DNA from 3 places in the Mesorhizobium sp. L48C026A00 genome. Region 2 is predicted to be linked to each of the others. Evidence: riboswitches for the same ligand, from Rfam matches in the RefSeq annotation. Region 2 holds a riboswitch; each other region holds the start of a gene.
What was found. A riboswitch is a leader RNA that binds a small molecule or an ion and turns the genes downstream of it on or off. The one in region 2 is predicted to bind cobalamin.
Positions count from the first base shown of each region.

Region 1 (3,270 bases), on a different contig from region 2:
GCTCGCCGAAATGCTGTACCATGTCGTTTCGTTCGAACTCACCGTGCACCAGCACGTCCAGCCCGATCTCTTCCTGCCAGCGAATTGCAGCCTCGATCTCCTTCTTCAGGAAGGTCTCGTAGTCGACATAGCTCAGCTGGCCCTTCCCATGAGCGGCCCGCGCCCTGCATACCTGCGGCGTCTGCGGGAAGGACCCGATGGTCGTCGTCGGGAACGGCGGCAGCCCGAGCGTGCCGGCCTGGACTCTGGAGCGCTCGGCAAAAGCGCTCTCTCGTCGCTTCATGCTGTCGTCGATGCTGGCGATCCGCCCCTCGACAAGCGGGTCATGGATCTTCGTGGATGTCACGCGAGTGGCGGCAGCCTCGGCAGACGCTTTCAAAGCGCCTGCCACCGCATCCCTGCCTTGGGACAGGGCCCGGGCCAGCAACACCAACTCGTCGGTCTTCTGGGCCGCGAAGGCGAGCCACGACCTGATATCCGCGTCGATTTCCGTCTCCATGCGCAGGTCGATCGGCACATGCAGCATCGAACAAGAAGGCGCGATCTCGACGCGGTCCAAGGGCCAGCCGGCGACGATCGGTTTGATGCGGTCGAGAATGGCGGGCAGGTTCGCACGCCAGACGTTGCGGCCATCGATCAAGCCAAGCGAGAGCACCAGATCCTTCGGTGCGAGCCGACCCACCGTTTCCAGCTGCTCGGGAGCGCGCACGAGATCAATATGCAGCCCGGCCAGGGGCAGAGAAACCGCGGTTTCGAGATTGTCTCCCAGCGGCCCGAAATAGGTAGCCAGCATGATCTTCAGCTTGGGCGCGGCTTTTGACAGCTGGCCATAGGCGAATTCGAACGCAGCTCGTTCGTTGGGGTTCAGATCGAGGACAAGCGCTGGCTCATCGATCTGCACCCAGTCGGCTCCCGACAGCTTCAGCCTCTGCAGGAGTTGCTCGTAGACGGGCAGCAGCCGCGGCAGGAGCGCGATGGGATCGAATCCTTCGGCAGGCGATTTCGCCAGCTTGAGGAAGGTGATCGGTCCAAGCATGACTGGGCGTGTGTGAATGCCGAGCGCTTTAGCCTCGAGGAAGTAATCAACCGGCTTCGTCGACGAAAGGGCGAACGTCTGATCATCGTCTAGTTCCGGCACAATGTAGTGATAGTTTGTGTCAAACCACTTGGTCATTTCCATCGCGGTTACACTAGGCCCATGAGCCGCATGCTGTCCACAATCCTCCGTCTGACCTTGGTTGCCGCGCGCCATGGCGAAGTAGATGTCGAGTGGGACCTCGCCGCCATTCCAGGCGTAACGGGCTGGCACGGCGCCGACCATGACTGCGGTGTCGAGCACATGATCGTAGAGCGAGAAGTCGTTCGACGGGATTTTCGACACGCCGCGATCGCGCTGCTCCTCCCAGCTAGCGGCACGCAGCGCCTTCGCAGTCGTGAGAAGGTCGCCAGCGGAAGATTTTCCGGACCAGTAGCTTTCAAGCGCGAATTTCAGTTCTCGCTTACGACCGAAGCGCGGCACGCCGAGCGTTGCTACAGGAATTTGCTGAGAGACAGTCATGCCAACCCCGATGGTTGGGGCGTCGGTGACAAGGAAGGCGCTAGCAGGCCGGCACGAACGCCAGGCTGCAGCGGCCACCGAGACACCCGGCCCGTGGACGTAATTCGCCGTGGCAGGTCTCCTGGCTCGCGGGTCATAGCCTCTACCCGTCTTCCCAAGGCTATTTCGCCTCAGTGACATGAGTGGAGTTGGCTCGCCGCTAACAGTTGCGGGGGCAGCGCCGGCATCGCACCGGCTTCCCTCTTAGCTCCGCTGCGGCAGCGCCGTACGGAGAACCACGACACGGGAGACAATTACAGCAGTTCGCTTCCTTGTCAACGCCGCATAAAGAAATGTTTATGTCGTTATGTTAAATTCCCGTTGCATGTTTCCCAAAGGTCGTCTCGAAAGCGAAAACTGTGGGAGCCTTGAGCGGCCGGTAAATCAAAGCAATGACGCACGGCGCCCTTGTCCAGGAGGATAGGAGTTCGTCGGCTGCCGGCGGCAAACATACCGGCAAGCGCCTTGGTGCTGCTTCCCGCATCATGCGAACGCCACCTCGGCGTCGCACTTCGGCTCCGAGGTTCCGACCGCTTTGTTGGTGATCTGCTCGCGACCACATTCGCCTCAATGGCGAGGCAGTTACCCATGTGGAAGGTCTTGGCCGTGCCGCCGTCGGTGACACGACACAACGATTTCGAGGGGAGCACCCGAGGCCAAGTGCAGCGGCCTGTTGCGAAGTGATCGAGGCCAATGTCTCGAACTGCTGTTCGCAGCCCACCGGCTCAAGCTAACCTGGCTCAAACCACCGGGCCAGCTCAAGTCCTGTCCAAGTGAGGCCTGAGCGGCAAATCGTCGTGCACGCGCACGGTTTGGCGTTCGATCTTGTAATGCGTCTTGGGCGGGCAATCGCCACGGTGCAGCGCTTCCAGGCGCGCAACGATTTCGGCGTCATCCTGGGTCTGCCTGTTGTTGTGGCGAACGTACTCGACCCAAGTTGGCACGTGATAACACTCGGTCCATAGTTCGGGCTTTTCCAGGTCACGCAGCAACGCCCATTGTCTGGCGCCATCTCGCAGCCGGGCTTTTCGCCACGATGTCATCACACTGAGAAATTCCGGGACATCTCTCTGATCGATACGATAATCGACCATCACCATGATCGGACCGCTTCGTGGCCGCAGGTCAAGTTGCAGCGTCGGTTCGCTGAACTTGTTGGTCGGATCCAGATTGAGCGTTTCGAAATCCGGCTGACGCAGAACGATCCCCATCAGTCCCCCAATCACAAGAACCACGCTGGCGACGAGGAAGGCTCCCGAAACACCTTGGACATCCGCCAGTTCGCCCCAGAGCCAGCTTCCCGCCGCCATGCCGCCATATGTGGCCGTCTGATAGAGAGACAGGGCGCGTCCAACCACCCACCGCGGCGCCGAAAGCTGCACTGTGACGTTAAACAGCGAGAATGATTGAATCCAGGCCGCACCGGCTGGCATGAGGAGCAGACAGCTCAGCCAAACGTGCTCACTCCATGCCAGAAAGAAGCAGCTGATCGCCAGTATAAAGAACGCACCGCGAATGACCCATTCGTTGGAGAGAACTTCTCGGACCCGCCCGATGAGGAGCGCGCCGCAAATCGCTCCCAGGCCGAAGAAGCCGAGCATCACGCCGTAGGTGACCGCGGTCCCTTTGACCTGTTCGCGAGCAACCAACGGCAGGAGAGCCAAAATGACAAC
Region 1 covers NZ_AYWU01000063.1:2,353-5,622, reverse strand. Annotated here, with positions in the region: gene metE (5-methyltetrahydropteroyltriglutamate--homocysteine S-methyltransferase) at 1-1,558, opposite strand, end outside; cobalamin riboswitch at 1,653-1,853, opposite strand; gene X738_RS79710 (MFS transporter) at 2,356-3,270, opposite strand, start outside.
Region 1: another riboswitch for cobalamin. It lies ahead of metE (5-methyltetrahydropteroyltriglutamate--homocysteine S-methyltransferase); the one in region 2 lies ahead of X738_RS56220 (CbtB domain-containing protein).

Region 2 (3,270 bases):
TTGCTCGTCCCTGTCATCGATATCGGTCATATCACTTCACCTTGAGCGGCAGTCCCGCCACCATCAGCAGCACCGTGCCGGCGACGGCGGCGACCTGCTGGTTGAGCCGGCCGGCGGCATCGCGAAACCGGCGGGCAAGCGCATTGTCAGGCACGATGCCCTGGCCGACCTCGTTGGAAACCACGAACCACGGGCCGCGCGGCCGCGACAGCACATCCGCCAGCCCTCGGCATTCGGCCTCAATGTCGCGTTCGGCCAGCATATGGTTGGACAGCCACAGCGTCAGGCAGTCGATCAGGACAGGCCGGCCGTCAGGCAGCGCCCCGATCGCGCCGACGAGATCGAGCGGCGCATCGATCGTCGTCCAGCCGTCGCAACGCCGCGCCCGGTGCAGCGCGATGCGTTCGTGCATCTCGTCGTCATAGGCTTGCGCCGTGGCGATGTAGGTCCACGGCGCTGGACAGGCCGTCACCAGGCTTTCGGCATGCGCGCTCTTTCCCGAGCGTGCACCGCCGACGACCAAGGTCAGCTTGCTGCCTGGAGCAGCGCGATCAGGCAAGGCTATCGCGCAGGCCGGTTGCGGTGCCGGTCAAGCGGCCGCGCACCAAGCCGACGACAGCGCCGAGCACCAGCCAGAACACCAGATTGGTCAGCGTCACCGCCACCACGAACTGGTGGTGCAGGCCTTCCGGGATGGGCGATTCGAAACTGTCGGGCTGCGGCGCGCCGACAATATGCGGCGCGACGATCAACGCTACGGCAAGAAGGGCCAGCGGCAGCGATTTGCGAAAGGCGAGCAGCCCGAGACCGGCAGCCGTCGCCACCACGGTCGCCGTCCACCAGATCTGGCGCTGGGCGAAATCGGCCGCCGGCATCGCCGGCAATTCGGGCGGCAGGCCGAGGTTCGGGGCCAGCGTGAACACGGCGAAGCCGGCAATCCCCCAGAACAGGCCCTGTCGCCAATTGCCGATGCCGCCGGCGAATTCCGAAGCGGCGACCAGGATCAGCGCAAAGCCGATGCCGGTGACGACGTTGGCAACGACGTTGAAAGCGAAGCGCTCGAAGCCATCGGCCGGCGCCCAGCCTTCCTCTTCCGCGGTGGCTGCTTCAGCCGGCACGGCGCTGCTCATGGCATTGCTGCCTGCTGCGGCCGGCGCCAAACCATGGTCATGCGTGTGACCACCGCCGGCCTGTTCGTAGACTTCTGCCTTGAGGATGAGTGGCACGGTGGCGTAGGCCTGCATGCAGGCCAGAACGACGCCGGCCACTAGCCCTGCGATCGCCGCGATGAACACGACGTTGCGAAACAGTGTCATGGTGTCAGCCCCTCGTCAGTGGCAGGGAAAGCCCATCGAATGGCGATAGTCGTGAGCGGCATTGTGGACCGCATCGATATGCGAGAAGCCGACAAAGCCCATGACGAAAACGCCGAGAAATGCAGCAAGCGCCAACTGCACAAAGCGCGACTGCGAGGAGACGGAAGCGCCGAGCGAGACGGAAGCGGTATTCATGTCTTGTCCTTTCGCCCTCCACCCGAGGGCATAGAAGTCAGTTCTCCTGTCGCCGGCAGGTCTCCTGGCTCGCGGATCAGCGCCCTTCCCCACCTTCCCGAAGAAGCTCTTCCCGAAGAAAATCTTCAGTGGCATATGGAGAGGACTACCGCACACAGTTGCGGGGGCAGCCACGGCATCGGGCGAATTTTGCCCCTACCGCATTCCCTCTTGGTTCCAAAACGGAACCGACGACGGCTGCGACTATAGGCAGAATCGCCGCGCCCGGCAAACCAAATTCCGCCAGCTAGCAGCGCGAATGCGCCGTGCCGGCAGACCAGCTTGGTTCCTCGACGCCGCGATCTTGACAGGTTGAAAGCCGATCGTCCGCGCTGCCCCGGGGCGCTGTCATCGATGGTTTCGCCAATCACCAGCGTTGCAAGAAGGGCGCCGGCGTTGCGGCCAGCTTCTTTCGCCCCGTTTACGGGGAGAAATGCCCGGCAGGGCAATGAGGGGCGGCGCCGGCCTCGACCACTGGCTGCGAGCGGCATACGGCGCTTTAGCCTAAGCCCTGGGCATCAATGGGCCCTGTCTTCTTTTGTCCGGGGCAACCATGATAGTCGTCTTGCAGCACTGAATCAGAATTGCGAGACCATGACCATTCCTACGCCGGCCGTTCAGGACCGATCCAGGCGCATCATCGCCATCGACGTAGCCCGCGGCATCGCTTTGCTTGCCATGGCGAGCTACCATTTCACCTGGGATCTCGAATTCTTCGGCTACACCGATCCCGGCCTGACCGCCTTTGGCTGGTGGAAATTCTACGCGCGCTGCATCGCTTCGACCTTCCTGTTCCTGGTCGGCGTCAGCCTGTTCCTCGCCCATGGCAAGCAAATCCGCTGGAACGGCTTCTGGAAACGCTTCGCCATGGTCGGCGGGGCGGCGCTCGCCATATCGGCCGCCACCAGGCTTGCCACACCCGACAGTTTCATCTTCTTCGGCATCCTGCACGAGATCGCGCTCGCCAGCCTGCTCGGCCTGGCGTTTCTGCGGCTGCCGGCGCTGCTGACGCTGGTTGTCGCAGCTTTCGTCATCACCGCGCCGCTCTACCTCAGGTCCGAGATCTTCGATCATCCGGCCCTGTGGTGGGTCGGCCTGTCGGCAACCAACCCGCGCTCCAACGATTATGTCCCGCTGTTTCCATGGTTCGGCGCTGTGCTTGCCGGCATCGCAGCGGCAAAGCTTGCCTTCGCCTCCGGCATGCTGACGCGGCTGGCGGGCCTAACGCCCGGCCGCTGGACTAATCCGCTGGTCTTTATCGGCCGGCACAGCCTCGCCTTCTATCTGATCCACCAGCCGGTGCTGATCGGCTCGGTCTGGCTGATTTCGCAAGTCATGCCGGCAGCCGTCGAAACCAGGCAGGTCACCTTCCTGAAAGAATGCCAGGCATCGTGCGAGCAATCGCGCGACACGGAGTTCTGCAGCAGCTATTGTGTCTGCATGCTCGATACGCTCGAGGGCGAGGCCACGTTTGATCGGCTCTACCGCAACGACCAGGCTGCGGAATGGAAGGCGCATCTCGACGAGCTCGCCGGCGCCTGCACTGCCAAGGCCGACGGCACTTTGATGGAGGGAGGAGCACAATGACCGACCATCAGCAGAAACCGGGCCAACAGAAACCGGGACAGCAAAAACCGGGGTTTATACCGTGGCCGCCGCTGATCTATGTCGCGGCCATCGCCGTCAGCATCGCGCTTGGCTTGCTTTATCCGCTGCCATG
Region 2 covers NZ_AYWU01000006.1:469,623-472,892, reverse strand. Annotated here, with positions in the region: gene cobO (cob(I)yrinic acid a,c-diamide adenosyltransferase) at 1-30, opposite strand, end outside; gene cobU (bifunctional adenosylcobinamide kinase/adenosylcobinamide-phosphate guanylyltransferase) at 32-529, opposite strand; gene X738_RS56225 (CbtA family protein) at 552-1,316, opposite strand; gene X738_RS56220 (CbtB domain-containing protein) at 1,332-1,511, opposite strand; cobalamin riboswitch at 1,549-1,758, opposite strand; gene X738_RS56215 (heparan-alpha-glucosaminide N-acetyltransferase) at 2,145-3,137, shown strand; gene X738_RS56210 (methyltransferase family protein) at 3,134-3,270, shown strand, end outside.

Region 3 (3,270 bases), on a different contig from region 2:
CTGCCGAGCAGCTCGAGCTCCTTGCGGAAGATGATCTCCTCGGGCTTTCGCGCGCAGTTGACGAAGCCGACATCTGTCCATGGCGCGCAGTCGTTCAGCCAGCGCAGCATCGACATCATCGGCGTCACGCCTGAGCCGGCCGAAATGAACAGATACTTGGCCGCTGGATGGCTGTGCAGCGAAAAGTCGCCCGCCGGCCCATAGGCCTTCACGTGAACGCCGGGCTTCAAATTGTCGAACATCCAGCGGGTGCCGAGGCTGCCGGCCTGCGCTTTCACCGTCACCGCGATCGAGAACGGCCTCGACGGCGAGGACGACAGCGTATAGGTCCGCATCATCAGGCCCTCGGTGGTCGGCAGTTCCAGCGTCACGAACTGCCCCGGTCTGTAGCGGAACCAGGTCTGGTTGTCAGAGCGGAAGGTAAAGGTCTTCACGTCAGGCGCCTCGTCGCTGACGCCGATGACTTCCAGCACCTGGAGCCTGTCGTTCCAGGGCGCCATCTCGTCGAGATGGCGGTAGAGGCCAAGGTCCGTCATCGCATTCATCCCCTTGACCTCGCTCAGGCGACGCTGCGCAGCGCCGGCCGCCCGGCCTCGGCAAGGCGCGGCCCGATGAAGGAGGCGTACCATTCGACGAACTGGATGACGCCGCCCTCATGCAGTTCCGAATAGGGGCCGGGCTCATAGGCCGGCGACAGGATGCCGAAGGCGTTTTCCTCGACAATGCGACGGTCCTGGTCGTTGGTCTCGGTCCAGACATGGGTGAGTTCGGCGAGGTCGTAATCGACGCCTTCGACCGCGTCCTTGTGGACAAGCCATTTGGTGGTGACGGCCGTTTCCGTGACACTGATCGGCAGCACGCGGAAGGTGACGGCATGATCGCCGAGGATATGGTTCCAACTCGTCGGATAGTGATAGAGCAGCAGCGAGCCGATACGGTCGGTCGAAACGCTGTCGGAAAGTTTCTTCTTCACCGCGCGTCTTCCCGTCATCGTGTAGCTGACGGCGTCGCGCAGCAGCGGCGCGCGGGTGGCGCGATACTGCCCGGCCGGATCGATGCGGAACTTGCTCGGCAAGCCCGCCGCCTCGCATTTCGCCCAGTGCGCGAGCATCTCTGGATCGCTGTCGGCGCCCTGCACGCCGGTCACGGTCGGCGCTTCCGGGAATGTCTTGCAGAGTTCCGGATGGTTGCCGGCGCAATGGTAGCACTCGCGGTTGTTCTCCCAGACGAGCTTCCAGTTGCCCTTCTCGACGATGGTCGATTCGAAGGCGATTTTTGCCTCGCGCAGCCGGTGCGGCAGGAGGTAAGGCTCGATCATGGCGCGCATCGGCGCGAAGTCGGCCGGCTCGTTGGCCAGGCAGATGAAGATGTAGCCGCCAACGCTTTCGCAAGCCACCGGCTTCAGGCTGAACTGGCTTTTGTCGAAGCCGTCTGCCATCTGGCGAGCAAACAACAGCCGGCCGTCCAGCTCGTAGGTCCACTGGTGATAGGGGCAGACCAGCTTCGCCGCAGTGCCCTTGTCGGCATTGCAGACACGGCTGCCGCGATGCCGGCAGGAATTGTGGAAGGCATTGATCTTGCCTTGCTGGTCGCGGACCAGCACGACCGGATAGTCGCCGATCTGGGCGGTGATATAGCTGCCAGCTTTCGGCAACTCGCAATCGTGGCCGATGAACAGCCAGTCGCGATACCAGATCAGCTCCATGTCGAGCTTGAAGAAATCTGGATCGGTGTAGAAGGGCTGCTCGAGCGAATAGCCTTGCCTGCGGCCGTGCAAGAGCCTCAGCATGTCGTTGCGCGCGTCCATGTCCTGTCCTCGTGTAAGGACTGAACTGGTGGTGATGGAGGGAGGACCGTTTGCACGCCGGCGACAGGGCCGGACGTGCATCATCCACCTCTTGACCGCCCACCGCGATCAGTCGAGTCTGAAAATCTCGGGCTGGTTTCCGGGCTCTGGAGTGTCCTTGCGGACTCGTCGCGACACCTTCCCAGGCTTGTGGCCCAGTGGTCTCCCGTTGCGACTTGAACTCCACCACCGTTGCGGGGGCAGCGCCGGGTTCTGACCGGCTTCCCAATTCTCCGCTTCGTCGTCACCAAGCGGCACCTGAGATGGCGTGATCTAATCATGCCGGCCGGCTGACTGCCGGCATGAAAGCGACATCGTATCCATGCGGCGCGACACCGCCGGCGAAACCTGCAGGTTTATATCTGCAGGGCTGAAACCCGCTTTGTCGGCGGCCATTGTCGGCTGCCGTGACATCGAATCCGACCCGCGGCGGAGACCAGGAAGGTTAACAGTTTACAAAAGTGACTATTAGCCGCTTCTAAAATCGAACCGAACGGTTCGTTTCTGTTGACAATGCGTGCAGCACGCAGTGAACGCAGATCCGCCAATCCGTCAAATCGTCGAACGGCAAATTTGGCATAAAATATTGAAAACGAACCATAAAACCATAGTGGTAGATGCCTCTGGTACAATTTCAAGGTGTAGATTCTTGGTCCACACAGAACAACTTCGTGATTGGAATCCGCCGAATGGCCTTCCCACATCGGGGCTATCCGAACGACGCGCGCATCCTCCCAAGACACGCCGCTAGACGGACTGAAGACCAAGATACTGGAGTACTAAAATGAAAAAGATCGCTCTTGCTGCCGTCGCCGCTCTGGCCATCACCGGCAGCGCCTTTGCCGGCAGCGACCATTATGGGTCCAACGCCGCCAACCAGCCGGCCGTCGCGGTCGACAGCTCGTATACGGCCTCTGTCCAGACGCCGGCTCACGCTGAAAAGCAGCCCGTTGGCCAGGGCGCCGACCGCAACCTTTTCGGCAACAATTAACAGCTGGTCCCAAACAGCAAAGTGGCGGTCCGCCGCTCGGGATCTGAGGAACTCAGGAGTATTTGAAATGAAGAAGCTCATTCTTGCCACCGCCGCCATTGTGGCCATCTCCGGCAGCGCTTTTGCCGGCAGCGACAACTTTGGATCGAACGGCGCCAACCAGCCGGCCGCTGCGGTCGACAGCAACTCGTACACGGCTTCGATTCGGAATTCGGCTTCGGCGCAGAATCCGGTTCCGGCTGACGAGAAACCCGTCAACGGCAGCGACCGTAACCTGTTCGGCAACAACTAACAGTTCGTTCCAACAGCGGCGGCGGCATTTGCCCGCCGGGCTGGCGGAACCAAGAAAATCCAGGAGTTTTGAAAATGAAGAAGATCGTTCTTACCGCCGCCGCGCTTTTGATTGCTGCGGGCGGCGCTTTTGCCGGTAGCG
Region 3 covers NZ_AYWU01000001.1:162,952-166,221, reverse strand. Annotated here, with positions in the region: gene X738_RS46330 (hybrid-cluster NAD(P)-dependent oxidoreductase) at 1-536, opposite strand, end outside; gene X738_RS46325 (aromatic ring-hydroxylating oxygenase subunit alpha) at 560-1,807, opposite strand; cobalamin riboswitch at 1,921-2,123, opposite strand; gene X738_RS46320 (DUF680 domain-containing protein) at 2,631-2,837, shown strand; gene X738_RS46315 (DUF680 domain-containing protein) at 2,905-3,129, shown strand; gene X738_RS46310 (DUF680 domain-containing protein) at 3,204-3,270, shown strand, end outside.
Region 3: another riboswitch for cobalamin. It lies ahead of X738_RS46325 (aromatic ring-hydroxylating oxygenase subunit alpha); the one in region 2 lies ahead of X738_RS56220 (CbtB domain-containing protein).